Regions from separate parts of the Serratia nevei genome, predicted to be linked through region 3. Evidence: predicted binding sites of a transcription regulator. Region 3 holds the regulator's gene; each other region holds the start of a gene.

Region 1 (7,204 bases), 1.2 Mb from region 3:
TCGTGCGCTGGATTTGGTTCGGCGGCGTCTTTATGGCGATCGGCGGCCTGCTGTGCATCCTCGACCCGCGTTACCGCATGAGCAAAAAACTCAAGCGCGAAGGCAAGCTGGAGGCGCAACCATGAATCGTAAGCTGCTGTTTATCCCGTTGGTCCTCTTCCTGCTGCTGGTGGCGGCGCTGATGGTGCAACTGACGCGTAACGCCGGCGGCGAAGATCCGACCATGCTGGAATCGGCGCTGATTGGCAAACCGGTGCCGACCTTCAGGCTGGAGTCGCTGGATCAGCCCGGCAAAACCTACGATCAGGCGGTGCTGCGCGATGGCAAGCCGATATTGCTTAACGTCTGGGCCACCTGGTGCCCGACCTGCCGCGCGGAACACCAGTATCTCAATACGCTGGCGGCGCGTGGCGTGCGGGTGGTTGGCCTGAACTATAAAGACGATCGCGCCAAGGCGGTGACCTGGCTGAATTCCCTCGGCAATCCCTATGCCCTCAGCCTGTACGACGGCGACGGCATGCTGGGGTTGGATCTCGGGGTCTACGGCGCGCCTGAGACCTTCCTTATCGACGGCCAGGGGATTATTCGCTATCGCCACGCCGGCGACATGAATGAGCGCGTTTGGCAGCAGGAAGTGCTGCCGCTGTATAAAAAGTACGGGGGTGAGGCATGAGGCTGATTGTCCTGCTGTGCGCCGCGCTGCTGAGCTGGAGCGCCGCCGCGGCGATCGATACCTATCGCTTCAACTCCGTCGAGCAGGAGCAGCAGTATCGCGAGTTGACCGAACAGCTGCGCTGCCCGAAATGCCAAAACAACAGCATTGCCGATTCCAATGCCATCATCGCCGCCGACATGCGCACCAAGGTGTACGAGCTGATGATGCAGGGGCAAAGCAAGCAGCAGATCATCGATTACATGGTGGCGCGCTACGGTAACTTTGTCACCTATGAGCCGCCGGTAACGCCGGCGACGCTGATCTTGTGGATCGGCCCGCTGCTGTTCGTGCTGATCGGCGGGGCGGTGGTGATCCTGCGCACCCGTCGCCGGCCTGGCGCGGTGGTGGACGATGAATTCTCCGAACGGGAACGGCAGCGCCTGGCGGCGCTGTTGCAAGAGACTGACAGGAAGAAACCCTAATGGCTTTTTGGCTGATTATTTGCGTGTTGCTGGCCGGCGCCGCCGCGCTGCTGGTGGTGCCGGCGATGCGCCACGGCAAGCAGAGCGCCGCCACGCGCGATGCGTTGAACAAGGCATTTTATCAGGATCGCCTCAGCGAGCTGGAGCAGGACGAGCAGCAAGGCGTGGTGGCCGAGCGCCCGGAGCTGGTGAAAGAGCTGCAACAAAATCTGCTGAACGACATTCCCGTCGAGCAGGCGGCGCAGGCGAAGCCGATCAATCGCTGGGCGCTGGTGCCGGGCGTGCTGTTATTGCTGGCGGTGACCGTTGGCTTTTATCTGAAAACCGGCGGGTTGGCGCAGGTGCTGGACTGGCGCCTGGTGCAGGCGCAAATGCCGGAATTGCGCGAGCGCGTCGCCAATGAGCGCGCCAAACCGCTGAGCATGGAAGAGATCGCTCGCCTCGGGCTGGGGCTGCGCACCGCGCTGCAGCAGGACGATCGCAACATCAACGACTGGATGATGCTGGGGCGGGTCGGCATGGCGCTGAACAACGCCACCACCGCTACGCAGGCGTTTGCCCATGCTTATCAATTGGATCCGAATAGTCTGGAAGTGCGGCTCGGCTATGCCGAGGTCTTGACGCGCTCCAACGATCCGGAGGATAACAAGCAGGCGACGCAGCTGTTGCGGCGCATGATCGCGGAAAATCACGGCGATCCGCGGGTGCTGAGCCTGCTGGCGTTCAATGCCTTCGAACAGGGCGACTTCAAGCAGGCGATAGGCGCCTGGCAGGTGATGCTGCAGCTGCTGCCGGCCACCGATCCGCGCGCGGAAGTGATAAAGCGCAGCATTGCACAAGCAAAAGCCCAGGCCGGCGGAGAAACTGTTAAACTGAATGTGACCGTTTCGCTGTCACCGCAGGCGGCGAAAGCCCTGCCGACGCAGGGGACGCTGGTCATCTCGGTGACCGACGGCGTCAGCCCGGTGCCGGTGGCGGTAAAACAATTGCCGCTGAGCCGTTTTCCGCTGTCTTTCTCTCTGGATGACAGCAACGCCATGATGCCCGAGCGTTTACTCTCGGCACAGCATCAGGTGCAGGTGCGTGTGCGCCTCTCACAGGACGGATTGGCCACGCCGCAGCCGGGAGACTGGTTCGGCGAAAGCTCGCTGCAGACATTCAGCGGTAAAGAGCAGGTTAGCGTTCAGATAAACAAGCAGGTCAATGAAAAATAAGACCGAACGTGTTTTTATGGAGAAAAATATGAACTTTCGCCTGACTGGGGTGGCATTCGCAACGGTATTACTGGTGGGCTGTGCCAGCGCGCCAGACAAAGATCCGCAAGGGCGTTCCGATCCTTTGGAAGGATTTAACCGGACGATGTTCGACTTCAACTACAACGTCCTGGATCCTTATATCCTGCGCCCGGTCGCGGTGGCCTGGCGCGACTACGTGCCGATGCCGGCGCGTAACGGCATCAGCAACTTCACCTCCAACCTGGAAGAGCCGGCCAGCATGGTCAACGCCTTCCTGAAGGGCGATCCTTACCGCGGGATGATCCACTTCAACCGTTTCTTCCTGAATACCCTGCTCGGGATGGGCGGCCTGATCGACGTGGCCGGCATGGCCAACCCGAAACTGGCGCGCGAAGAACCCAACCGCTTCGGCAGCACGCTGGGCCATTACGATGTGGGTTACGGCCCGTACGTGATGTTGCCGGGCTACGGCAGCTTCACGCTGCGTGACGAAGGCGGCGACTTTGCGGATACGCTGTATCCGATGCTGAGCTACCTGACCTTCTGGATGTCGGCGGGCAAGTGGGTGGTCGAGGGGATCGAAACCCGCGCCCAGCTGCTGGATTCCGATGGTCTGCTGCGCAACTCTTCCGATCCTTACATCATGGTGCGCGAAGCTTACTTCCAGCGCCACGATTTCATCGCCAACGGCGGTTCGCTCAAGCCGGAAGAGAACCCGAACGCCAAGGCGATTCAGGGCGAACTGGACGAGATCGACTCGCAGTAATCACGGGCGTTACGCCAATGAAAACCCGCCGTCAGGCGGTTTTTTTTATGCCGGCGGCAAGCGGCGGGCAAAAAAAAGCGCCCCGAGGGGCGCTTTGGCTTCTTTCTCAAGCGAGATTAGAAGCGGTAGTTGAAGTTGGCGCCGTACAGCCAGGCCTTGCCTTCGGAAGTGAAGGTGTAAGGGCCTTCGTTGATGGTGACTTTTTGGCCGTGCATGTAGGACACGCCGACGTCGACCGACGCATCTTTGTTGAACGCATAGGTGGTACCGGCACTCAGCCAGAAACGGTCCTGATCCGGAATGGAGATCGAACGGTTTTGGGCGGGCACCGGGCTGTCATCGAAAGCGATACCGGTACGGAAGGTCCAGTTGTCGTCGTAGAAGTAGGTGGTGCCCAGCGCGATGCGGTAAGCGTCTTTGAAGCCTTCATGCTTCTGGAACAGGGTCTGGCCGTTGTTGCCGGTGGCTTTCAGCTCCTGGAACTGGCTCCAGCTGGTGTAGGCCAGGCTATAGTGGATAGCCCACTGCGGCGCTACTTTGTTGTAACCGGACAGCTCCCACATTTCCGGCAGATGCAGGCTCAGAGAACCCGGAATGGTGGTGCCGTTGGTACCCCACGGAAGACCTTGAGAGGCCAGCAGCGGGTTGAAGGCTGAAGGCAGACTGCTTTTGTAATCGCCGTCGAAGTCGATTTTCACTTCTGAGCGATAGGTGAAGCCGTAACGGTTGTTTTCATCCACTTCGTACAGAATACCGGCGTTCCAGCCGAAGCCCCATTCGTCGCCTTTCAGGTGAGAAATTTGAGTATCTGCCGGGATCTGCGAAACCGGGCCGGCCAACTGTGGCGGCAATTTGCCTGAACCGGCGATCAATTTTGGCAGGTCGCCGGCATAACGTTCGAGTTTAGCCTTGGCGTAGACGGCGTCAAAACCCAGACCGAAGCTGAAGTTTTTGTTCAGGCGATAAGCGCCGCTCAGATTCAGGTTCAGGGTTTCCAGATCGGTTTTGCCGCCCATGGAACCCGCCGCATAACCGTTGTTGTATTCGGTCGCCAAACCAAAGTTGCTGGTGACCGAGCCGCCTACGGCGAATTGATCGTTAATCGGGTGAACATAATGCAGGTTCGGCACCCAGGCGGTCGGCGCGATGTTTTTCGCATCCAGGCTGGCGCCGGAAGGGGATTGGCCACTGATATCGACGTCCGGATCGATGAAGACTGCGCCGAAAGAGAGTTCCGGACGGGTATACATCATCAGCAACGCCGGGTTGCGGCTCGCGGAGGCCGCCGTATCCGCCATGGCGCCTTCGCCAGAATACGAACGTCCTAAACCAGCTGATGAGAACTCATTCAGCTGGAATCCTGCGGCAGACACGTTTGAAGAAATAATTGCCACTGCAGCTGCGAGAGCTGATTTAGTCAATAGGTTTTTCTGGCTCATGACCAAAACCTCATTATGTGTTTATTATTTAAACTATGTTACGCAAGGTAACAAGGAGCGCGGGATTGTAGGGTCCGTTATCATTCAGACAAATCAGACCAGTGGCTGAAGTATAGGTCTGACCTGTGAAAATGTTGCAAGTTTGTTTTTGAAATATTTCCAACCTGATATCAAAAAAGAGATCTGCTTAACAAAAAGCCAGCGGTAAATAACAAAATTCTTACCATTCCTTAGCAGGCGCTCATTTTTATTTGTGATTTCCATCACTTAAAACACCCAGTAAAAGTAAGTGCTAGTGATTGCCGGCGCGGAAGCGTAAAATACCTGCAGAATTTTGTGGCTTTGTGCCGGTGAGTAAAACGGCAATTTGGGCTGATAACCGAGGCCCTTGAGGAGAACCAATCATGTCAGATGCAATTAATAAATGCAGCGCCCAGGAAACCGCCGCGTGTTGCTGCGTGGATGTCGGCACCGTGATGGATAACACCGATTGCACCGCGTCCTACAGCCAGGTGTTCAGCAATCAACAAGATGCGGAAGCCATGCTGGCCGCCCTGAGCGAAAAGGCGCGCGCGGTAGAATCCGACCCTTGTGACATCAGCAGTAGCATTAAACCGGTTGACGGCGGCGTGCAGTTGGAGGCCGATTTCACCTTCGCCTGCCAGGCGGAAACCCTGATCTTCCAGCTCGGCCTGCGTTAATCCCCGCTTTACCCCCGGCGCCGCCTGCCGCGCGTCGGGGATTGCCTTCCCTACATCGCCCCCCGATAGAAAGTGCGCCTGCTCGCAGTTTTGATCTCTGCCGGTTTGCCAAATGTAACCGTTTGGTTAACAATGACCTCATCAGGTCAGACCTCTTTCTGCCCATTGCGCTGACGTTATTTTCTTCAGGAGCATTTATGAGTAAGGCACTGCCGTTGGTGACCCGTCATGGTGACCGCATTGCGATTGTGAATGGACTACGTACCCCCTTTGCCAAACAGGCGACTGCCTATCACGGCATTCCGGCGGTGGATTTAGGGAAAACGGCGGTGAGCGAGCTGTTGGCGCGCAGCGGTATCGATCCGCAGCTTATCGAACAGCTGGTGTTCGGCCAGGTGGTGCAAATGCCCGAGGCGCCGAACATCGCGCGTGAAATCGTGCTCGGCACCGGCATGAGCGTCCATACCGACGCCTACAGCGTGTCGCGCGCCTGTGCCACCAGCTTCCAGGCGATCGCCAACGTGGCGGAGAGCATCATGGCCGGCAGCATCAGCGTCGGCATCGCCGGCGGGGCGGACTCTTCTTCCGTCTTGCCGATTGGCGTCAGCAAGGCGCTGGCGCGCACGCTGGTGGACGTCAACAAGGCGCGTACGCTGTCGCAGCGTCTCAAACTGTTCAGCCGGCTGAAATTCCGCGATCTGATGCCGGTGCCGCCGGCGGTGGCGGAGTATTCCACCGGGCTGCGCATGGGCGATACCGCCGAGCAGATGGCGAAGAGCCACGGCATCACCCGCGAGGCGCAGGATGCGCTGGCGCACCGTTCACACGAGCTGGCGGCCAAGGCCTGGCAGCAGGGGTGGCTGCGCGACGAGGTGATGACCGCCTATGTGCCGCCTTACCGCGCGCAGCTTTCTGAAGACAACAACATCCGTAAAGACTCCAGCCTGGCTTCCTACGCCAAGCTGAAACCGGCGTTCGATCGCAAGCACGGCAGCGTCACCGCGGCCAACAGCACACCGTTGACTGACGGCGCGGCGGCGGTGTTGATGATGAGCGAGTCGCGCGCCAAAGAGCTGGGGCTGCAGCCGCTGGGCTATTTGCGCAGCTTCGCCTTCGCCGCCATCGACGTGTGGGAAGACATGCTGCTGGGGCCTTCCTACGCCACGCCGCTGGCGCTGGATCGCGCCGGTATCGGCCTGGCCGATCTGACGCTCATCGACATGCATGAAGCCTTCGCCGCGCAAACGCTGGCTAACCTGAAGATGTTCGCCAGCGAAGAGTTCGCCCGCGAGAAGCTTGGCCGCAGCCAGGCGATCGGCGAGGTGGACATGGACAAATTCAACGTCCTGGGCGGTTCCATCGCCTATGGCCACCCGTTCGCCGCCACCGGCGCGCGTATGATCACCCAGACGCTGCATGAGCTGAAACGCCGCGGCGGCGGGCTGGGCCTGACCACCGCCTGCGCCGCTGGCGGGTTAGGGGCCGCGATGATCGTGGAGGTGGAATGATGAGCTTTGAAAACGCATTGCATGAACAGCGCGCCAAACCGTCGGCCTTTCAGCTGACGATTCGCCCCGACAACATCGGCGTGATCGCCATCGACGTGCCGGGCGACAAGGTGAACACGCTCAAGGCCGAGTTCGTCGAACAGGTGAACGACGTGCTGATCCGGGCGCAACAGCATACCGCGCTGGAAGGGTTGGTGATCGTTTCCGGCAAGCCGGACTCGTTTATCGCCGGCGCCGACATCACCATGATTGCCGCCTGCACCAGCGCCAAAGAGGCGGAAACGCTGGCCAAGAAAGGGCAGAGCACGCTGGCGCAGATCGCCGCGTTCCCGGTGCCGGTGGTGGCGGCCATTCACGGTGCCTGCCTGGGCGGTGGGCTGGAACTGGCGCTGGCCTGCCACGGCCGCGTCTGTTCGCT
Region 2 (7,204 bases), 590 kb from region 3:
CGGCGTCAGCCACTGAATGCAGCTGTGGCATTCGATGGCGATGCGCAGCGTGGTCTGATGCGGCTCGTGGCAGGCCTGCAGCGCCTGCTGGATCTGCGGCAGCACCTGCTCCGCCAGCTGCAGCAGGATCTCGCCCTGGGCGGTGAAGCGCAGGGGCTGGCTCTTGCGCACGAACAGCTTGAAGCCCAGACGTTGTTCAAGATCGCTGAACTGGTGCGACAGGGCAGACTGCGTCTGATGAAGTTGGGCCGCCGCCCCCGCCAGCGAACCGCTGTTGCGCAGGGCCTGCAGCGTCCGTAAATGTTTCAGTTCGATCATGAGAGTCCTTCACATTGACAGTGAATAAATTGCGCTTGTGGTTAATACAGTACCTGCTGATTATGGATGTGTAAACATCTGGACGGCTAAATGGGGAATATGACGATGGCAATTTTGAATCACACACTGGGTTTTCCTCGCGTTGGGCTACGACGTGAGCTGAAAAAAGCTCAGGAAAGCTACTGGGCCGGCAACTCAACGCAGGAAGAGCTGTTGGCGGTTGGCCGCGAGCTGCGCGCTCGTCATTGGCAGCAACAGCAGCAGGCCGGGGTGGATTTGGTGCCGGTCGGCGATTTCGCCTGGTACGATCATGTGTTGACCACCAGCCTGCTGCTGGGCAACGTGCCGGCGCGCCATCAGAATGCGGATGGCTCGATCGATCTGGACACGCTGTTTCGCATCGGCCGTGGCCGCGCACCGACCGGCGAGCCGGCGGCCGCGGCGGAAATGACCAAATGGTTCAACACCAACTATCACTACATGGTGCCCGAATTCCAGCAAGGCCAGCAGTTCAAGCTGGGCTGGACTCAGCTGCTGGACGAAGTGGACGAAGCGCTGGCGCTCGGCCATCGCATCAAGCCGGTGCTGTTGGGCCCGGTGACCTATCTGTGGCTGGGTAAGGTGAAGGGCGAGCCGTTCGACCGCCTGTCGCTGCTGAAAGACATCCTGCCGGTTTACCAACAGGTGCTGGCCGAGCTGGCGAAACGCGGCGTCGAGTGGGTGCAAATTGACGAGCCTGCGCTGGTGCTGGAGCTGCCGCAAGCCTGGCTGGATGCGTTCAAACCGGCTTACGACGCGCTGCAGGGGCAGGTGAAGCTGCTGCTGACCACGTATTTCGACAGCGTCGGCCACAACCTCGATACCGTCCGCACGCTGCCGGTGCAGGGGCTGCACGTCGATCTGGTCGCCGGCCATGACGATATTGCCGCGCTGAGCGCCGCATTGCCGAACGACTGGCTGCTGTCGCTGGGGGTCATCAACGGCCGCAACGTCTGGCGCGCCGATCTGAGCCGCTGGTTCGAACGTCTTCAGCCGCTGGTGGGCACCCGCCCACTGTGGATCGGCAGCTCCTGTTCACTGCTGCACAGCCCGATCGACCTGAGCGTGGAAAGCCGTCTGGACGAAGAAGTGAAAAGCTGGTTCGCCTTCGCGCTGCAAAAATGCGCCGAGCTGGCGCTGTTGAGCTCGGCGCTGAACGCGCCTGACGCGGCCAGGCAGGCTGAACTGGATGCCTACAGCGCACCGATCCGCGCCCGCCGTCAGTCGAGCCGCGTGCACAACCCACAGGTTGAGCGTCGCCTGGCCGCGATCACCGCGCAGGACAGCGAACGCCACAGCGCTTACGCCGAGCGCGCCAGGGCGCAGCGCGAGCGTTTCAACCTGCCGGCCTGGCCGACCACCACCATCGGTTCGTTCCCGCAGACCACCGAGATCCGCGGCCTGCGTCTGGACTTCAAACAGGGCCGTTTGGACGGCAACAACTACCGCACCAGCATCGGTGAGCACATCAAACAGGCGATCGTCGAGCAGGAGCGCCTCGGGCTGGACGTGCTGGTGCACGGTGAAGCCGAGCGTAACGACATGGTGGAGTATTTCGGCGAGAACCTGGACGGCTTCGTGTTTACCCAAAACGGCTGGGTGCAGAGCTACGGCTCCCGCTGCGTGAAGCCACCGGTCATCATCGGCGACGTCAGCCGCCCGGAAGCCATCACCGTCGAATGGGCCAAATTCGCCCAGTCGCTGACCGACAAGCCGGTGAAAGGCATGCTGACCGGGCCGGTGACCATCCTGTGCTGGTCGTTCCCGCGTGAAGACGTGACCCGCGAAGTGATTGCCAAGCAGATTGCGCTGGCGCTGCGCGACGAGGTGGAAGATCTGGAAAAAGCCGGTATCGGCATCATCCAGATCGACGAACCTGCGCTGCGTGAGGGGCTGCCGCTGCGTCAATCCGATTGGGCCGCGTACCTGAACTGGGCGGTGGACGCCTTCAAATTGAACGCCGCCGTGGCGCGGGACGACACCCAGATCCACACCCACATGTGTTACTGCGAGTTCAACGACATCATGGACTCCATCGCCGCGCTGGACGCCGACGTGATCACCATCGAGACCTCGCGTTCCGATATGGATCTGCTGGAAGCCTTCAAAGAGTTCGAATACCCGAACGAAATCGGGCCGGGCGTCTACGATATCCACTCGCCGAACGTGCCGAGCGTGGAATGGATTGAAGCGCTGCTGCGTAAAGCGGCGCAGAACATCCCGGCGGAACGCCTGTGGGTTAACCCGGATTGCGGCCTGAAAACCCGCGGCTGGCCGGAAACCCGACAGTCGCTGGCCAACATGGTATTGGCGGCACAGCGCCTGCGCGAGCACGCGTGATGCCGTGCGGCGGATAAACCGCCGCTTATAGATTTACTGGTGTGATGATTGGGCGCTTCGGCGCCCTTTTTTATGCGCGGGAAATTATTTGACGCCGTGCTGGGCGAACCATGCCAGCATGCGCTGCCAGCCGTCTTGCGCCGCTTCGGCGTTGTAGCTGGGACGATAATCGGCGTTGAACGCATGCCCGACCTCGGGATACACCACGATTTCGGCCTCGGCGTTGGCGGCGCGGATCGCCTGACGCATGGTTTCCACCGTCTCCAGCGGGATGCCGCTGTCCTGCCCGCCATACAGCCCCAGCACCGGCGCCGACAGGTGGGTGGCGACGTCGACCGGCTGCTTCGGTGAATTCAGCGTTTTCTCGCCGACCAGTTTGCCGTACCAGGCGACCGCCGCCTTCAACTGCGGGTTATGCGCCGCGTACAGCCAGGTGATGCGGCCACCCCAGCAAAAACCGGTGATCGCCAGCTTGCCGGCGTCGCCGCCGTGGCGGATAGCCCAGTGCGCGGCGTGATCCAGATCCGACAGCACCTGACGATCCGGCACCTTGGTGACCAACTGCTGGAACAGCTCGCCGATATCGGTGTAGTCGTTGGCGTCGCCCTGGCGGAAATAGAGCTCGGGCGCGATCGCCAGATAGCCCTGCTTGGCCAGGCGGCGGCACAGATCCTGAATATGTTCATGGACGCCGAAGATTTCCTGCACCACCAGCACGATGGGGAAAGGGCCGCTCTGGTCGGCGGGTTTGGCGACGTAGGCCGGCAGCGCGTCGCCCTGAGAAGGAATGGTCGTTTGCCCGGCGTGAATGCCCTGTTCGTCGGTGATAATCGCGGAGGCGGCCAACGGCGCGGCGGCCGGGGCGAATCCCCCCTGAGCCAGTTCTAATGTCATCACATGTTCGGTTTTCATTGCGGTCTCCGTGCAATAGAAAAAAGCGCTGAGATTAACTATAGGAAAGATTATCCATTATTGGCGCTGCGTGGCGCACTTTCGGACAAGTTGATAAAAAACGGCTAATTATCTGGCTTTGCGGCATTTTTAAGCGCTTTTTATCATGTTATTACGCGTTTTGCCCCGCGTAAGTGCCATAAGGTGCGTTAGAGGGCTTTTTTGTCCCTAAGCAACCGATAAGATGGGGTTATTTGGGATTGATCAGCTAAATAGTTTCAGCCGGCAACCGACGGGCAGAGGGCGGCAAGATTTGTCGGCTAGACTGAGGTATAGCGGTGCGCTCTGGGGGCGTTATAGTGCTTTTTTGTGATAAAAATCACAAAAAATATGTAGCATGTAATTTGTTTCTCTTTTCATAGTGACTATCGTCACGAAATTAAGCGGCGATTTTCAGTAGAGTGCTTTTTTGTTCCTCCCAATAAACATGATCCATGAGGAGTCTCGTATGTCTCAGTCTGACGTTTTTCATCTCGGCCTCACCAAGAACGATTTACAAGGGGCCCAGCTTGCCATCGTGCCGGGCGATCCGCAGCGCGTAGAGAAGATTGCCAAGCTGATGGAAAATCCGGTGCATCTGGCCTCCCATCGTGAATTCACTACCTGGCGCGCGGAGCTGGACGGCAAGGCGGTGATCGTCTGCTCTACCGGTATCGGCGGCCCGTCTACCTCTATTGCGGTGGAAGAGCTGGCGCAGCTGGGCATTCGCACCTTCCTGCGCATCGGCACCACCGGCGCCATTCAGGCGAACATCAACGTCGGTGACGTGCTGGTCACCACGGCGGCGGTACGCCTCGACGGCGCCAGCCTGCACTTTGCGCCGATGGAGTTCCCGGCAGTCGCTGACTTCGCCTGCACCACCGCGCTGGTGGAAGCGGCCAAGGCCAGCGGCGCTACCACGCACATCGGCGTGACCGCCTCCTCCGATACCTTCTATCCGGGCCAGGAGCGTTACGACACTTACTCCGGCCGCGTAGTCAGCCGCTTCAAAGGCTCGATGGAAGAGTGGCAGGCGATGGGCGTGATGAACTATGAAATGGAATCCGCCACGCTGTTGACCATGTGCGCCAGCCAGGGCCTGCGTGCCGGCATGGTGGCCGGGGTGATCGTCAACCGCACCCAGCAAGAGATCCCGAACGCCGAGACCATGAAAAACACCGAAAGCAAAGCGGTGCAGATCGTGGTGGACGCCGCCCGCCGCCTGCTGTAATCGCCTTTCCCCCAGCGGGCCGCCGACGCGGCCCGTTTTTCCATTCGCGGCGAATCTGTTACGGTGATACTCCTCAGCGCTGCGCCGATGGCTGCCGCGCGTTGTCATAACAAAAACAACGAGGACGTTTATGACCGCCCAGATCCTGCTTCATCCTTCGCTCGCGCCGCTCGACGGCGGCATCAATTTCCGCGACTTCGGTGGCAACGGCGTGGCCGACGGGCGCCGCATCAAGCGCGGCCTGCTGTTCCGCTCCGGTTCCCTCGAGCGGCTGACGGAAAACGACTGCACCTTTCTCGCCGGCGTGCCGGTGCGCTCGGTGCTGGACTACCGCGATGCCGACGAGGTGCAGGCCAAGCCGGATATTCTGTGGAGTGGCGCCGACTATCACCACGTGCCGGCTAACCCGCTGAGCAGCGAAGTCAACGCCAACCTGGAGAAGCTCACCAACGAAACGTTGGCCGCTTTCGACGCCCGGGCGTTCATGCTGGAGCTGTATCGCCGCCTGCCGTTCGGCAATGCGGCCTATCAGCGGCTGGCGCAGCTGTTGAGCAATCCTGGCGGCGGCGCCATCGTGCAGCACTGCGCGGTCGGCAAGGATCGCACCGGGGTCGGTTCGGCACTGGTGCTGTTCGCGCTGGGGGCCGACGAAGCGACGGTGCTGGAAGACTATCTGCTGACCGAAACCACGCTGGCCACTTTCCGCGAGCAGATGCTGGATCAGCTGTCTATCAAGCTGAATGCGGCGGCGCTGGAGCAATTCGCCTACGTGCTCAGCGCGCGCGAGGAGTTCCTGATGACGGCGTTGGGCTGCATCCGTCAGCAATACGGTTCCACCGACCGCTGGCTGGAAGCGGAATACGGCCTGGGCGCAGCCCAGCGCGAAGCGCTGCAGGCGTTCTACCTCGAGTAAATCGCCGCGCGTTTAGCCGGGGTTTAACTCGCCCCGGCCTATCCTAGGCGGCGAATTATCGCGTATCAGGAGCCCCGCATTGAGCCTCAATGACGTTATCAACTGGGTCAGCGATGTCGTGCGTCAGCACGAAGGCTGGGCCATTCCCATCATCTTTTTCCTGGCGTTCGGCGAGTCACTGGCGTTTTTGTCGCTGCTGCTGCCGGCCACGGTGATCCTGCTGGCGCTGGGCGCGCTGATCGGCGAAAGCGGCATCGCCTTTTGGCCGATTTGGGCCGCTGCCGCCGTAGGGGCGTTTTTCGGCGACTGGCTCTCTTACTGGGTCGGCTATCACTATCAGGACCGGGTGGCGCATATGTGGCCGCTGTCGCGCAATCCGCAGCTGCTGGCGCGCGGCCACGCGTTCTTTGAACGCTGGGGCGTGCTGGGCATCTTCATCGGCCGCTTTTTCGGCCCGCTGCGCGCCGTGGTGCCGCTGGTGGGCGGCATTTGCGGCATGCCGCAGCGTTATTTCCAGTTAGCCAACGTCACGTCGGCGATGATCTGGGCGTTCGGCATTCTGGCGCCGGGGGCATTCGGCATCAAGTGGCTCAGCCAGTGGCTGGGCTGATTTCTCGCTAAATTGCGCAGCGCCGCGCAATATTGTGCACGGCGGGCAAAATCAGGCTGGACATCCATACAGGCTCCCCTTAACGTGACGGGCAATGGGCGTGCGAAACGCCGGAACGGCAAGGTGCAACAGGAGGCAGGGTGGATACCAGTCTGATTTATGGGATTGGCGGCGTAACGATCGGCATGCTGTTGGGGTGGTTGATCGCCAGTCTGCGGGTGCAACAGACGAATGCGCAGCATGAAACCGAGCTGCGGTTGCTGGAGCAAGCGTTGCAGCAGGCGCAGCAGGAAACGGCGGCGCGGCAGGAGGCTCTGCAGCGCCATGAGCAGCTGCTGCGGCAGAGCGAGCTGGAGCTGCGTAACCTGCACAGCCAGCTGGCGGCCGGGCATGAAAAGCTTCAACAGCTCAACCATTGGCGCAACGAATGCGAATTGCTCAACCAGGAGCTGCGCGCCCAGCGCGAGGTTAACAGCGCGCAGGAGGCCGAGCTGCGCGAAGTCACCATCCGTCTGGAAGAGACGCGCATGGCGGCGGAGGAGAAGCAGCGCCTGCTTATCAACAGCGAACAACGCCTCACCACCCAGTTTGAAAACCTCGCCAACCGCATTTTTGAACACAGCGGCCGCAAGGTGGAAGAGCAAAATAAGCAAAGCTTGGATCGGTTGCTGCTGCCGCTGCGTGAACAGCTGGACGGTTTCCGCCGTCAGGTGCAGGACAGCTTTGGTCAGGAGGCGCGGGAACGTCACACGCTGACGCACGAAATACGTAATCTGCAGCAGTTGAACGCACAGATGGCGCGCGAGGCCATTAACCTCACCAA
Region 3 (7,204 bases):
CCCTACGCACATGGCCTGCTCAACGCCTGGCGTGAGCGTGGCTGGCTCGGCGTGGTGATGCACTTTCGCGGCTGCAGCGGCGTGCCCAACCGCAAGCAGCGCATCTACCACTCCGGTGAAACCGAAGATGCACGCTTCTTCCTGCGCTGGCTGCGCGACCGCTACGGCGAGGTGCCAACCGCGGCGGTAGGCGTTTCGCTCGGCGGCAACATGCTGGCCTGCTATCTGGCGCAGCAAGGCGCCGACAGCCTGCTGCAGGCGGCGGTGGTGGTCTCGGCGCCGCTGATGCTGGAGCCCTGTGCCTACCGCATGGAGCAAGGCTTCTCCCGCGTTTATCAGCGCTACCTGCTGGGGCAGCTGAAACAAAACGCCACCCGCAAGCTGTTGCACTACCCGGACACTCTGCCGCTCAAGCTGTCACAGCTGAACGGGTTGCGACGCATTCGCGAATTCGACGACGCCATTACCTCGCGCATTCACGGCTTTAGCGACGCTATCGACTACTATCGCCGCTGCAGCGCCCTGCCACTGTTGCCAGCTATTCAGACGCCGCTGCTGATCATCCATGCGAAGGACGATCCCTTCATGACCCATGAGGTGATCCCCGACGTCGCCGGCCTGCCGCGCAATATCGAATATCAACTGACCGAGTACGGCGGCCACGTCGGCTTCGTCGGCGGCACGCTGAAAAAACCGCACATGTGGCTGGAACATCGCATTCCGGCCTGGCTTTCCCCTTATCTGGACATCCCGACGTGATCATTCCCTGGCAAGAACTGGCAACCGACACCCTGAACAGCCTGATCGAATCCTTTGTACTGCGCGAAGGCACCGATTACGGCGAACACGAACGCTCGCTGGAACAGAAGGTGGAGGACGTGCGCCGCCAGCTGAAAAACGGCGAAGTGGTGCTGGTGTGGTCGGAACTGCACGAGAGCGTCAACATCATGCCGCGCGGCCAGTTCCGCGCCGGGCAGGAAGAAATTTAGTGGCGCTCGGTTCTATGACTGACGGAAAAAATCAGGTAACAATGGGGCATTGCAAACCAGCGCGCGCCATTTTTTCCTGAGATAGAGAGCGTCAACAAGAGCCACAATAATCCCCTGACGCCGGCGCATTCAACACGGAGTGACAACCATCATGTCTGCCAAACATCCCGTTATCGCGGTGACCGGTTCCAGCGGCGCCGGCACCACCACCACCAGCGTGGCGTTCCGTAAGATCTTCCAACAGCTCAACATCCGCGCCGCCGAGCTGGAGGGCGACAGCTTCCATCGCTACACCCGGCCGGAAATGGACGCGGCGATCCGCAAGGCGCGCGATCTGGGCAGACACATCAGCTATTTCGGCCCCGAGGCCAACGACTTCGGCCTGCTGCAGCAGAGCTTTATCGACTACGGCAAGAACGGCACCGGGCGCTCGCGCAAGTATCTGCACACCTACGACGAAGCGGTGCCCTACAATCAGGTGCCGGGTACCTTCACCCCGTGGGAACCGCTGCCGGCGCCGACTGACGTGCTGTTCTACGAGGGGCTGCACGGCGGCGTGGTCACCGAGCACCATGACGTGGCCAACCACGTCGATCTGCTGGTCGGCGTGGTGCCGATCGTCAACCTGGAGTGGATTCAGAAACTGATCCGCGATACCGGCGAGCGCGGCCACTCTCGCGAAGCGGTGATGGATTCGGTGGTGCGTTCGATGGAAGATTACATCAACTACATCACGCCGCAGTTCTCGCGCACCCACATCAACTTCCAGCGTGTGCCGACGGTGGACACCTCCAACCCGTTCGCCGCCAAGGCGATTCCCTCACTGGACGAAAGCTTCGTGGTGATCCACTTCCGCGGGCTGGATCAGATAGATTTCCCCTATTTGCTGGCGATGCTGCAGGGCTCTTTTATCTCACACATCAATACGTTAGTGGTTCCGGGCGGCAAGATGGGGCTGGCGATGGAGCTGATCATGGCGCCGCTGGTGCAGCGGTTGCTGGAAGGCAAGAAGATCGAATAAATGCGTTGAGCGCGGCGCCGGGCCGCGCTCCGTTTCGATTACGCCGGTTGGCGGATCTCGAAGCTGTGGGTCACCGTGGCAGCCTTGTTGAGCATCAGCGCCACCGAGCAGTACTTCTCCGCCGACAGGTTCACCGCACGCTCGACGATCTTGTTGGTCAGGTCCTGGCCGGTAACGATGAAGTGCAGGTTGATATGGGTGAACAACCGCGGGGCTTCTTCGCGGCGCTCGGAGGTCAGCTTCACCTCGCAGTCGCGCACGTCGTTGCGCCCTTTTTGCAGGATGGACACCACGTCGATCGCGCTGCAGCCGCCCACCGACATCAGCACCATCTCCATCGGGCTGGGCGCTTTATCACCGGCGTTGCCGTCCATCAGCACCTGGTGGCCGGAGGCCGATTCCCCCAAAAACGTTAACCCTTCCACCCATTTAACTCTTGCCTGCATTCTGGTCACTCCGGTTGATTTCTTAAAATCAGAGTACGCTTTCGCATAGAAACAGGCAACGTAACCTGATGCTAATCATGCTGAAGCGAGACAACACGAGACACCCGCCTTACTCTGTGCTACAAACAGAGCCGCAATAAATCTTTCCGGGACACTGAATTTCAGGGAAACGCCCAGAGAAAGGCTCCTTTACCGGTATGTTAACAGAATGTAGCTTGCAGCGCTTACGGCAAGTTAATATGCTAGAGCGACAGCGTATTTTTATGACACGCCTCAAAACTTGCCGGTAGCCCTCGCTCATGACTGCGGCTACAGGCGGGTTTTACAGGGAACTCTGACCCCTGTGACACAAGGCAGCGATAACAACAGAGGATAACAGCGAATGGTTCTCGGCAAACCGCAAACAGACCCTACTCTCGAATGGTTCCTGTCTCATTGCCATATCCACAAATATCCATCGAAGAGTACGCTGATTCACCAAGGTGAAAAGGCCGAAACGCTTTACTACATCGTGAAAGGCTCCGTCGCGGTGCTGATCAAGGATGAAGAAGGTAAAGAGATGATCCTGTCCTACCTCAACCAGGGGGATTTCATCGGCGAGCTCGGATTGTTCGAAGAAGGCCAGGAGCGCAGCGCCTGGGTTCGCGCGAAAACCGCCTGTGAAGTGGCCGAAATTTCCTACAAGAAATTCCGCCAGCTGATCCAGGTGAACCCGGACATCCTGATGCGTCTGTCCGCCCAAATGGCGAGCCGCCTGCAGGTCACCTCCGAAAAAGTGGGCAACCTCGCCTTCCTGGACGTTACCGGCCGCATCGCGCAAACCCTGCTGAATCTGGCGAAGCAACCCGACGCCATGACTCACCCGGACGGCATGCAGATCAAGATCACCCGTCAGGAGATCGGCCAGATCGTCGGCTGCTCCCGTGAAACCGTTGGCCGTATTCTGAAAATGCTGGAAGATCAAAACCTGATTTCCGCCCACGGCAAAACCATTGTCGTCTACGGCACCCGTTAATCCCTGAAAAAACGGCGCAGTCTGCGCCGTTTTTTTGTCTGCTCTCTGCCATGTGGCGCCGCCTGATCTACCACCCGGAAATCAACTACGCACTGCGACAAACGCTGGTGTTGTGCCTGCCGGTACTGTTCGGCCTGCTGATAGGCCAGCTGCAGCTCGGCCTGATGTTCTCCCTCGTGCCCGCCTGCTGCAATATCGCCGGGCTGGATACGCCGCATAAGCGCTTCTTTAAACGGCTGATCGTCGGCGGTTCGCTGTTCGCCTTCAGCAGCGTGCTGCTGCAACAGGCCCTGCTGTGGCACGTGCCGCTGCCGGCGCTGATGCTGGGCCTGGCGCTGCTGCTCGGCGTCACCGGGGAAATCAGCCCGCTGCACGCCCGGCTGTTGCCGGCGGCGCTGGTGGCCGCCATCTTCGCCCTCAGCACGGCCGGCACGGTACCCATCTGGCAGGCGCCGCTGCTGTACGCGATCGGCACCGCCTGGTACGGCTTATTCACCTGGTTCTGGTTCAAGCTGTGGAAAGAGCAGCCGATGCGCGAGACGCTGAGCCAGCTCTACCTGGAACTGGCGGACTATTTCGAAGCCAAATACTCACTGCTGACCCAGCACACCGATCCGCAGACCGCGCTGCCGCCGCTGCTGGTGCGCCAGCAAAAGGTGATGGATCTGATCAGCCTGTTGTACCAACAGCTTAATTTCCTGCCGCACGCCAACAACCTCGAGCAAAAGCGCCTGCAGCGCGCCTTTCAGGTGGCGATGGACCTGCAGGAGCACATCACCGTCAGCCTGCATCTGCCGGAAGAGGTGCAAAAACTGGTGGAGCAGAGCCAGGCCGAAGCGATCATTCGCCGCAATGCTCAGGTGATCGCCGGCCGACTGCGCGTGGTGGCGCACGATATTCTCTATCATCAACATTCGAAGCGCTTCTCCATGACCCACGAGCTGGCGGCGCTGGAAAAAATGGCGGCGCAGCATCCCGATAATCCGGTCGGCCAGTTTTGTTATTACCACTTCAGCCGCATCGCCCGCCTGCTGCGCACCCAGCATCCACTGTACCGCCGCGACCTGATGCCCGGCCAGCACCGCCTGCCGTTTTGGCCGGCGCTGGTCAGCTATCTGTCGTTCAAATCCACCGCCCTGCGCAACGCCGCGCGGCTGGGCGTAGCGCTGGCGGTCGGCAGCAGCCTGGGTGCGGTATTCAACCTGCCGAAGCCTTACTGGATCCTGCTCACCATCATGCTGGTGAGCCAAAACGGGTATAACGCCACCCGGGTGCGTATTCAGCACCGTGCGCTGGGCACGATTGCCGGGCTATTGCTGGCGGCCGGGCTGCTGCAGCTGCAGTTGCCGGAGGGAGAAACGCTGAGCATCATGCTGGTGATCACCCTACTGGCCTACCTGGTTTCGCGCAAGAACTACGGGCTGTCGGTGATTGGCTTTACGGTCACGGCGGTTTACACCCTGCAGCTGCTGGCGCTGAACGGCTCGCATTTTCTGGTACCGCGCCTGATCGATACGCTGATCGGCTGCGTGCTGGCGTTCGGCGGCACCATTTGGCTGTGGCCGCAGTGGCAAAGCGGGCTGCTGCGCAAGAATGCCCATCAGGCGCTGGAGAACGATCAAGCCGCGCTGCGGCTGATGCTGAAGCAACCGGAACCGGACGCCACCGCGTTGGCCTATACCCGCATGCAGGTCAACCAGGCACACAACGCGCTGTTCACCTCGCTCAATCAGGCGATGCAAGAGCCGGGGTTCGCGTCAAACTATCTGGCGGACATGCGGCTGTGGGTCACTCACAGCCAGTTCATCGTCGAACACCTGAACGCCATGACCATTCTGGCACGCGAGCACTACATGCTGACGCCGAAACTGGCGGAAGAGTATCTGCAGACCTGTGAAATCGCGCTGCAAAGCTGCCAGCAGCGGTTGGAATACGACGGCCCGAGCAGCGGCAACAGCGGCATCATGCAGCCGCCGGATCTGCATCCGGACATGCCCGTTACCGAGATGGAGCGCCATCTGCGGCGCATTTTGTCGCACCTGAGCGTGATGCACACCATTTCGTCGCTGGCCTGGCGCCAGCGCCCGCACCACGGCATCTGGCTCAAGCGCAAACTGCGCGATCAATAAGGGCGCGGCATGCCGCGCCCCGTTATATGCCGCGCGGGCTTCAGGCGTTGATCACATCCTGCACCGCCAGCTCGAACAGCGCCATGCCGGCCTCGATATCCTGCAGCTCCACCACCAGCGACGGCGCGAAGCGGATCACGTTCGGCCCGGCATTGAGGATCATCAACCCACGCGCGGCGGCGACGGTGAGGAAGTCGCGCGCCCTGCCGTGATAATGCGGCGTCAGCTCGGCGCCAATCAGCAGCCCCATGCCGCGAATCGCGGTGAAAATACCGTATTTATCGCCGATATGCTGCAAAGCCTGCACATACAGCGCATGACGCTGCTCAATGCCGCTCAGCACCTCCGGCGTATTGATCACGTCCAGCGCCGCCTCCGCCACCGCGCAGGCCAGCGGGTTGCCGCCGTAGGTGGTGCCGTGGGTGCCCACCTGCATCACCGACGCAATGTCTTCGGTGGTCAGCATGGCGCTGACCGGGAAACCGCCGCCCAGCGCCTTGGCGGTGGTGAGAATGTCCGGCGTCACGCCATAATGCATATAGGCGAACAGTTTGCCGCTGCGCCCCATGCCGCTTTGCACTTCGTCGAACACCAGCAGCGCCTGATGTTGGTCGCACAGCTCGCGCACGCCTTTGAGGAAGCCGGCGTCGACCGGCGTAATACCGCCCTCGCCCTGAATCGGCTCCATCACCACCGCGCAGGTGTGGTCGTCCATCACCGCCTTCACCGCCGCCAAATCGTTGAACGGCACGTGCACGATGTCGGCCGGCTTCGGCCCGAACCCGTCGGAGTATTTAGCCTGCCCGCCCACCGACACGGTGAATAGCGTGCGGCCGTGAAACGCGTTATAGAAAGCGATGATTTTAGTTTTGTACGGGCTGTGGCGGGTGATGGCGTAATGGCGCGCCAGTTTGAACGCCGCCTCGTTGGCCTCAGCGCCGGAGTTGGCGAAGAACACCCGATCGGCGAAGGTAGCGTCGATCAGTTTGCTTGCCAGGCGCAGCGCAGGCTCATTGGTGAAGACGTTGCTGGTATGCCACAGGGTTTCGCCCTGGCGTTTGAGCGCCTCGACCAGCGCCGGATGGCAGTGCCCCAGCGCCGTCACCGCGATGCCGCCGGAAAAATCGATGTACTCTTTTCCCTGCTGATCCCAGACCCGGCTGCCTTGGCCGCGCACCGGCACAAACTGGGCAGGCGCATAAACAGGCAGGATCACCTGGTCAAAGGTACTGCGGCTCACTGCGGATTTTTCAGTCATTTTCGGCTCCACCCTGAAAGTTTTTCAGCGCTATCGTAATGTCATATTGAAAACATAATCACGAAATATGCATAAAAAACCAATCAAGCGCAAACGCAAAACGCCTGGCGGGCGAAAAAAGCGCACCGGAATTAACGCTTGAGGAAATTATCCAACAGCTGGTGGCCCTGCTCGCTGAGCACGCTTTCCGGATGGAACTGCACGCCTTCCAACGCCAAAGTGCGGTGGCGGATGCCCATGATCTCGTCGCGCACGCCGTCGCGCTCGCTCCAGGCGGTCACTTCAAAACAGTCCGGCAGCGTATCGGCTTTCAGCACCAGCGAGTGATAGCGGGTCACGGTCAGCG
Region 4 (7,204 bases), 990 kb from region 3:
AGGTGGAAGGCGTCAAGACCGTCAGCGACAAGCTGCACGTGAAAGATGAAGCCAACCAGTCGATCAAATCGTATGCCGGCGACACCGCCACTACCAGCGAGCTGAAAGCCAAGCTGCTGGCCGATGACATCGTGCCGTCGCGCAATGTGAAAGTGGAAACCACCGATGGTGTGGTGCAGCTTTCCGGTGAGGTGAAAACGCAGGCGCAGTCTGAGCGTGCGGAAAGCATCGCCAAGGCCATCGACGGCGTGAAAAGCGTGAAAAACGACCTGGTGGTCAAGCAGTAATTCCGCTAGGCACCCGTAACAAGCAACAACAAGCCGCATCTGTCGGGCCGTGAAGGCGGCCCGGCATGTAACACCAAAAAAAGAAACTGATTTGCCGTCGACGTCCCGTTGTCGGGGTGGTAGATGGCAGCGAATTTTTTCACAATGGTAAGGAGAAGCTTATGTTTCGTTGGGGCATTATCTTTTTAGTCATCGCGCTTATCGCTGCGGCGCTGGGGTTCGGTTCGTTGGCGGGCACCGCTGCCTGGGCGGCTAAAATCGTGTTCGTTGTCGGCATCATCCTGTTCCTGGTCAGCCTGTTCACCGGCCGCCGTCGCCCTTAGCCGGCGGGCATTTTCCCGTAAACTGTAACAAAGCTTAACTCCTTTTCTCACGTCGGGGAGGGCCGGCCATGAACAGCGACATCATCGTCGGGCGCTGGAAACAGCTGAAAGGCCAGGTATGGCAGGCGTGGGCAGAATGGTCAGGCAGCGATTATGCCTGGCTGACCGGCAGCAACGATTTCCTCGCCGGCGTACTGCAAGAGGATTACGGAAGAGAGCGAGACGCGGTATCCTCGGAGAAAACGTCTCACTGAGGATGCCAAGTTGGGATACAGAATACCCATCACGCTCGGCAATATAGAACCGCTGGCGTCTAAACCCTTTCGGCCAGGCAAGATGGCGCTGGTCTGCGAAGGCGGCGGCCAGCGCGGCATTTTCACCGCCGGCGTGCTGGACGAGTTTCAGCGTGCGGGCTTTAACCCTTTCGATCTGCTGATCGGCACGTCGGCCGGTGCCCAGAATCTCTCCGCCTATATCTGCGGGCAGGTGGGTTACGCACGTCGAGTGATCACCCGTTACACCACTTCTGCCCAGTTCTTCAATCCGCTGCGCTTCGTGCGCGGCGGGCATCTCATCGATCTCGATTGGCTGGTCGATACGGCGGCGGCGCAGATGCCGTTGGCGATGGACGTGGCGGAACAGCACTTTACCGACGGGCGCGAGTTCCTGCTGTGCGCCTGCCGCAGCGATGACTTTGAGCCGACCTACCTGCCGGCGCAGCGCGAACGCTGGCTGCCGGCCATTAAGGCCTCCAGCGCCATTCCCGGTTTTTATCGCCAGGGCGTGGAGCTGGACGGCGTCAGCTATCAGGACGGCGGCATCAGCGATGCGATCCCGGTGGAAGAGGCCTATCGTCGCGGCGCTGACACCATCGTGGTGATCCGCACCGTGCCCTCGCAGATGTACTACACCCCGCAGTGGATGAAGCGCATGGAGCACTGGCTGAGCGACAGCAGCCTGCAGCAGATGGTGCGTATCCTGCAGCATCACGAGCAAAGCTATCACCGCATCCAGCGCTTTATCGAGAAGCCGCCGGGCAAGCTGCGGATCTTCGAAATCTTTCCGCCGAAGCCGCTGGCCAGCAATGCGCTGGGCAGCCGACTGGGGTCGCTCAATCAGGATTATCACCTGGGGCGCCGCTGCGGCCGATACTTCCTGGCCACCGTCGGCCAGTGGATGGCGCAGCCGGAGCCGGACGGCATGAAGGTGAAAAAAGCGCTGTCGCGCCGCCTGATCCAGCCGGAGAACGTCAGAATGCCTTCGCCGATCGTGACCGATATCGTCATGCCGTCCGAGCTGGGCGCGCAGCCGGAGGCCGCGGTAGCGGCGCCGAAGATCATTCTGCCGGGTGATTTGCCGCCGGGTGAAGGGGGGGCGCTGTGAGTTACGCCTTTACCGATACTCACTGCCATTTCGATTTTCCGCCCTTTACCGGGCATGAGGCCGAGAGCCTGACGCGGGCGGCAAGCGCCGGCGTGCAGCGCATCATCGTCCCGACGGTCACCGCCGATCGCTTTGCCCGGGTGCTGCGACTGGCGCAAGATCACGCGCCGCTGTTCGCCGCGCTGGGGCTGCACCCGCTGTATATCGCGCAGCATCATGAGCCGCAGTTGGAGCAGCTGGCAACGCTGCTGGCCGAACGGCCGCGCAAGCTGGTGGCAGTGGGGGAGATCGGGCTCGATCTGTATATGGACAACCCGCAGTTCGAGCGCCAGCAAAGCGTGCTGCTGGCCCAGCTGAGGCTGGCGAAACAGCATGACCTGCCGGTGATCCTCCATTCGCGTCGCACCCACGATCAGCTGGCCGCGGCGCTGCGGCGCATGCAGTTGCCGCGTCGCGGCGTGGTGCACGGCTTCGCCGGCAGCCTGTCGCAGGCGCAGGCCTTTATCCGCCTTGGCTATTACATCGGCGTGGGCGGCACCATCACCTATGAGCGGGCGCAAAAAACGCGCGGCGTGATGGCGCAGCTGCCGCTCGAGGCGCTGCTGCTGGAGACCGATGCGCCGGACATGCCGCTGGCCGGCTATCAGGGGCAGCCGAATCGCCCCGAACGCGCCGCCGAGGTGTTTCAAACGCTGTGCGAGCTGCGGCCGGAACCGGCCGACGAGATCGCCGCCCACCTGCAACGCAATACTCAGGCACTGTTCGCCATGCCGGATTGATGGGTTTATAACGTGACTTGCGTCACGTTATAAGATTTTCATTTGCGTCTCGTTGTATACATTTGTGACATAAATCGGTGCGAGGGTGACCTCGCTCAGTATAATCCCCCCCGAAACACTCCAATAGCAGACCTCTCTTCATGAGCAGGGATGTACTTTATTTTTTGCAACAGGGAAACTTTGCATGCAACTCATCATGAGTCTGGTCGGTATGGCGGTGCTGATCGCCATTGCGGTGCTGCTCTCCAGCAACCGCCGGGCCATTAAACTGCGCACCGTCGTGTGGGCGTTCATCATCCAGATCGGCATCGGCGCGCTGGTGCTGTATGTGCCGCTGGGCCGCAGCATCCTCGGCAGTATGTCTAACGGCGTGGCAAACGTTATCGCCTACGGCAATCAGGGCATTTCGTTCATCTTCGGCGGGCTGGTGTCCGACAAGATGTTCGAGGTGTTCGGCGGCGGCGGCTTCGTGTTCGCGCTGCGCGTTCTGCCGGTGATCGTGTTCTTCTCCTCGCTGATTGCGGTGCTGTACTACCTCGGCATCATGCAGTTGGTGATCCGCGTGCTGGGCGGCGGCCTGCACAAGCTGCTGGGCACCTCGCGCACCGAATCGCTGTCGGCGACCGCCAACATTTTCGTTGGCCAGACCGAAGCGCCGCTGGTGGTGCGCCCGTATATCGCCACCATGAGCCAGTCAGAGCTGTTCGCCGTGATGTGCGGCGGCCTGGCCTCGGTAGCCGGTTCGGTGCTGGCAGGGTACGCGCAGATGGGCGTGCCGCTGGAATACCTGATTGCCGCGTCCTTCATGGCCGCGCCGGGCGGGCTGCTGTTCGCCAAGCTGATGGTGCCGGAAACCGAGCAGACCCACGATAAAGACGATGCGATGAAGCTGATCGCCGAAGAAGATCGTCCGGCCAACGTGATCGACGCGGCGGCTTCCGGCGCGGCTTCCGGCATGCAGCTGGCGCTGAACGTCGGTGCGATGCTGCTGGCGTTTATCGCGCTGATCGCCTTGCTTAACGGCATTCTCGGCGGTATCGGCGGCTGGTTCGATTATCCGCAGCTGTCGCTTGAACTGATCCTCGGCTGGGTGTTCTCGCCGATCGCCTTCCTGATCGGCGTGCCGTGGAGCGAGGCGATGACCGCCGGTTCGTTTATCGGCCAGAAGATCATCGTCAACGAGTTCGTCGCCTACATGAACTTCGGCGCCTATCTGCGTCCGGACGACGTGGTGGCTGCGGAAGGCCTGCAGGTGCTGTCGGCCCATACCAAGGCGATCATCTCCTTCGCGCTGTGCGGCTTCGCCAACCTCTCCTCGGTGGCGATCCTGCTGGGCGGTCTGGGCAGCATGGCGCCCAACCGTCGCCACGACATCGCGCGTTTCGGTCTGAAGGCCGTGGCGGCGGGCACGCTGTCCAACCTGATGAGCGCCACCATCGCCGGTTTCTTCCTGGCGCTGTAAGCCATCCCGGAGCCCGCGACGGCGCGACCGATCGCGGGACTCCGCCTATACTCTAAGCAACGCGGGTGCTTGCCGCACCCGCGATCTTCAGCCGCTTCTTTAGCGAATTTGTGAACGATATCGCGTTATTTTGTGATGCTCTTCACATATAATTCCGGTCTGTTACAGTGCTATTTCATATAGTGTGACGATGAACGCGAATCGCCCTTGGCATTCGTGTTCAAATAGCTATTACTGGCCGGCCGCAAGGCGGGTGGCCATGTGCGGTGAGAAGGATCTCAGTTGCCGCCGAGGGAACGCCGTTCCCCTGCGCTATCTTCATGGAACCAAGTCCGCTCGCCAACACCCAGGTACTCAGTTGGAGAGTTTTATGACCGAATTAACCGCAGCAGCGCAACGTGCGCTGAACCTGATGGATTTAACCACGCTGAATGATGATGACACCGACGAGAAAGTAATCGCCCTCTGTCGTCAGGCCAACAGCCCGGCCGGCCACACGGCGGCCATCTGCATCTACCCGCGTTTTATCCCGGTAGCGCGCAAGGCGCTGCGTGAGCAAGGCACGCCGGATATCCGTATCGCCACCGTGACCAACTTCCCGCATGGCAACGACGATATCGACATCGCGCTGGCGGAAACCCGCGCGGCCATCGCCTATGGCGCGGATGAAGTGGACGTGGTGTTCCCTTACCGCGCGCTGATCGCCGGCAACGAACAGGTCGGCTTCGAGCTGGTGAAACAGTGCAAGCAGGCTTGTCAGGCGGCCAACGTGCTGCTGAAAGTGATCATCGAAACCGGTGAGCTGAAGCAGGCCGACCTGATCCGCAAGGCGTCCGAAATCGCCATCAAGGCCGGGGCGGACTTTATCAAGACCTCCACCGGCAAGGTGCCGGTCAACGCCACGCTGGAAAGCGCCGAGCTGATGATGTCGGTGATCCGCGATCTGGGCGTGGCGAAGACGGTGGGCTTCAAGCCGGCCGGCGGCGTGCGCACCGCAGAGGATGCGCTGCATTATCTGCAACTTGCCGATCGTATTCTGGGCGAAGGCTGGGCCGATGCGCGGCATTTCCGCTTTGGCGCTTCCAGCCTGCTGGCCAGCTTGCTGACCGCGCTGGGCCACCAGACCCAGACCGCCGGCGGCGGCTACTGATCGATTTCGTTGGCGGGCGCCAGGCGCGCCCGTCTGCACCGACTCTCGGCGACACAGGGGGATGCTTTGTTCCTGGCTCAAGAAATTATTCGTAAAAAACGCGACGGCCAGCCGTTAAGCGAAGCGGAAATCCGCTTTTTCATCAACGGCATTCGCGACAACGTGGTGTCGGAAGGGCAGATCGCCGCGCTGGCGATGACCATTTATTTCCATGACATGAGCATGCCGGAGCGCGTGGCGCTTACCATGGCGATGCGCGATTCCGGTACCGTGCTGGATTGGAAGAGTCTGGCGCTGAACGGCCCGATCGTCGACAAGCATTCGACCGGCGGCGTGGGCGACGTGACCTCGCTGATGCTCGGCCCGATGGTGGCGGCCTGCGGCGGCTATGTGCCGATGATCTCCGGCCGCGGCCTGGGGCATACCGGCGGCACGCTGGACAAGCTGGAAGCCATTCCGGGCTTCAATATTTTCCCGGACGATAACGCCTTCCGCAAAATCATTCAGGACGTCGGCGTGGCGATCATCGGCCAGACCAGCTCGCTGGCGCCGGCGGACAAACGTTTCTATGCCACCCGCGACATTACCGCTACCGTGGATTCGATTCCGCTGATCACCGCCTCCATTCTGGCCAAGAAGCTGGCGGAAGGGCTGGATGCGCTGGTGATGGACGTGAAGGTCGGCTCCGGTGCCTTTATGCCGACCTATGCGCTGTCGCAAGATTTGGCGCAGGCGATCGTCGGCGTGGCCAACGGCGCGGGCTGCAAGACCACCGCGCTGCTGACCGACATGAACCAGGTGCTGGCCTCCAGCGCCGGCAACGCGGTGGAAGTGCGCGAAGCGGTGCGCTTCCTGACCGGCGAATACCGCAACCCGCGCCTGCTGGAAGTGACGCTGGCGCTGTGCGTGGAAATGCTGCTGTCCGGCGGCCTGGCGCAAGACGAGGCCGACGCGCGCGCCAAACTGCAGGCGGTGCTGGACAACGGCAAGGCGGCGGAGGTGTTTGGCCGCATGGTGGCGGCGCAGCAGGGGCCGATAGACTTCGTCGAACGCTACGATAGCTATCTGCCGGCGGCAACGCTGAGCAAGCCGGTGTATGCTGAAAAGCCGGGCATCATCAGCGCCATGGATACCCGCGCGCTGGGCATGGCGGTGGTTTCGCTGGGCGGCGGCCGTCGCCGGGCGAGCGACGCCATCGACTACAGCGTTGGGCTGACCGAAGTGGCGCGCCTGGGTGATAAAGTGGATGCCCAGCAGCCGTTGGCGATGATCCACGCCAACGATGAAGAGAGCTGGCAGCAGGCGGCCGATGCGGTGCGCAGCGCAATGACGCTGAGCGACAAGGCGCCGGAAGCGACGCCGGTGGTGTATAAGCGCATCACGGAATAACCCAAGAATCAGGAACGGCCGCGGCTTTTTCGCGGCCGTCCAAAGCGTGAGAACACGCAGGAGAGCACAGATGAAACGCACATTTATTATGGTATTGGACTCCTTCGGCATCGGCGCCAGCGAAGACGCCGAACGTTTTGGCGACCAGGGTTCCGACACCCTGGGCCACATCGCCGAGGTTTGCGCGCGCGGTGAGGCCAACGTGGGCCGCCAGGGGCCGCTGACGCTGCCTAACCTGAGCCGTCTGGGCCTCGGTAAAGCGGCGGAAGAGTCCACCGGCAACTTCCCGCAGGGGCTGGACCGCAACGCCGACATCATCGGCGCTTACGCTTACGCCAGCGAGCTCTCTTCCGGTAAAGACACGCCGTCGGGCCACTGGGAAATCGCCGGTGTGCCGGTGCTGTTCGACTGGGGCTACTTCACGGACGAGC

Evidence for each region. Region 3 encodes CRP, which controls carbon source genes, mostly activating them, when cyclic AMP is high. Its sites were predicted from a motif close to ATGTGANNNNNNTCACAT; they were not measured.
Region 1: V8N38_RS17920 (YfcZ/YiiS family protein) is a predicted target of CRP. The motif match lies at 4,829-4,846, and genes of this name have one in related genera.
Region 2: udp (uridine phosphorylase) is a predicted target of CRP. The motif match lies at 3,956-3,973, and genes of this name have one in related genera.
Region 4: deoC (deoxyribose-phosphate aldolase) is a predicted target of CRP. The motif match lies at 4,365-4,382, and genes of this name have one in related genera.

Annotation. Positions count from the first base shown of each region.
Region 1 covers NZ_CP149940.1:3,723,755-3,730,958, reverse strand. The annotation lists gene V8N38_RS17950 (heme lyase CcmF/NrfE family subunit) at 1-125, shown strand, start outside; gene V8N38_RS17945 (DsbE family thiol:disulfide interchange protein) at 122-673, shown strand; gene V8N38_RS17940 (cytochrome c-type biogenesis protein CcmH) at 670-1,137, shown strand; gene ccmI (c-type cytochrome biogenesis protein CcmI) at 1,137-2,351, shown strand; gene mlaA (phospholipid-binding lipoprotein MlaA) at 2,380-3,138, shown strand; gene fadL (long-chain fatty acid transporter FadL) at 3,255-4,577, opposite strand; gene V8N38_RS17920 (YfcZ/YiiS family protein) at 4,982-5,278, shown strand; gene fadI (acetyl-CoA C-acyltransferase FadI) at 5,476-6,786, shown strand; gene fadJ (fatty acid oxidation complex subunit alpha FadJ) at 6,786-7,204, shown strand, end outside.
Region 2 covers NZ_CP149940.1:206,769-213,972, forward strand. The annotation lists gene metR (HTH-type transcriptional regulator MetR) at 1-318, opposite strand, end outside; gene metE (5-methyltetrahydropteroyltriglutamate--homocysteine S-methyltransferase) at 409-2,697, shown strand; gene V8N38_RS00960 (dienelactone hydrolase family protein) at 2,782-3,609, opposite strand; gene udp (uridine phosphorylase) at 4,097-4,858, shown strand; gene V8N38_RS00970 (tyrosine-protein phosphatase) at 4,989-5,771, shown strand; gene V8N38_RS00975 (DedA family protein) at 5,851-6,381, shown strand; gene rmuC (DNA recombination protein RmuC) at 6,522-7,204, shown strand, end outside.
Region 3 covers NZ_CP149940.1:4,962,522-4,969,725, forward strand. The annotation lists gene V8N38_RS23755 (hydrolase) at 1-759, shown strand, start outside; gene V8N38_RS23760 (YheU family protein) at 756-989, shown strand; gene V8N38_RS23765 (phosphoribulokinase) at 1,141-2,010, shown strand; gene V8N38_RS23770 (OsmC family protein) at 2,049-2,456, opposite strand; gene crp (cAMP-activated global transcriptional regulator CRP) at 2,839-3,471, shown strand; gene V8N38_RS23780 (YccS/YhfK family putative transporter) at 3,522-5,600, shown strand; gene argD (bifunctional acetylornithine/succinyldiaminopimelate transaminase) at 5,641-6,858, opposite strand; gene V8N38_RS23790 (aminodeoxychorismate synthase component II) at 6,990-7,204, opposite strand, start outside.
Region 4 covers NZ_CP149940.1:608,132-615,335, forward strand. The annotation lists gene osmY (molecular chaperone OsmY) at 1-287, shown strand, start outside; gene V8N38_RS02835 (DUF1328 domain-containing protein) at 449-610, shown strand; gene V8N38_RS02840 (CsbD family protein) at 679-864, shown strand; gene V8N38_RS02845 (patatin family protein) at 875-1,993, shown strand; gene V8N38_RS02850 (TatD family hydrolase) at 1,990-2,772, shown strand; gene V8N38_RS02855 (NupC/NupG family nucleoside CNT transporter) at 2,957-4,234, shown strand; gene deoC (deoxyribose-phosphate aldolase) at 4,605-5,384, shown strand; gene deoA (thymidine phosphorylase) at 5,451-6,773, shown strand; gene deoB (phosphopentomutase) at 6,844-7,204, shown strand, end outside.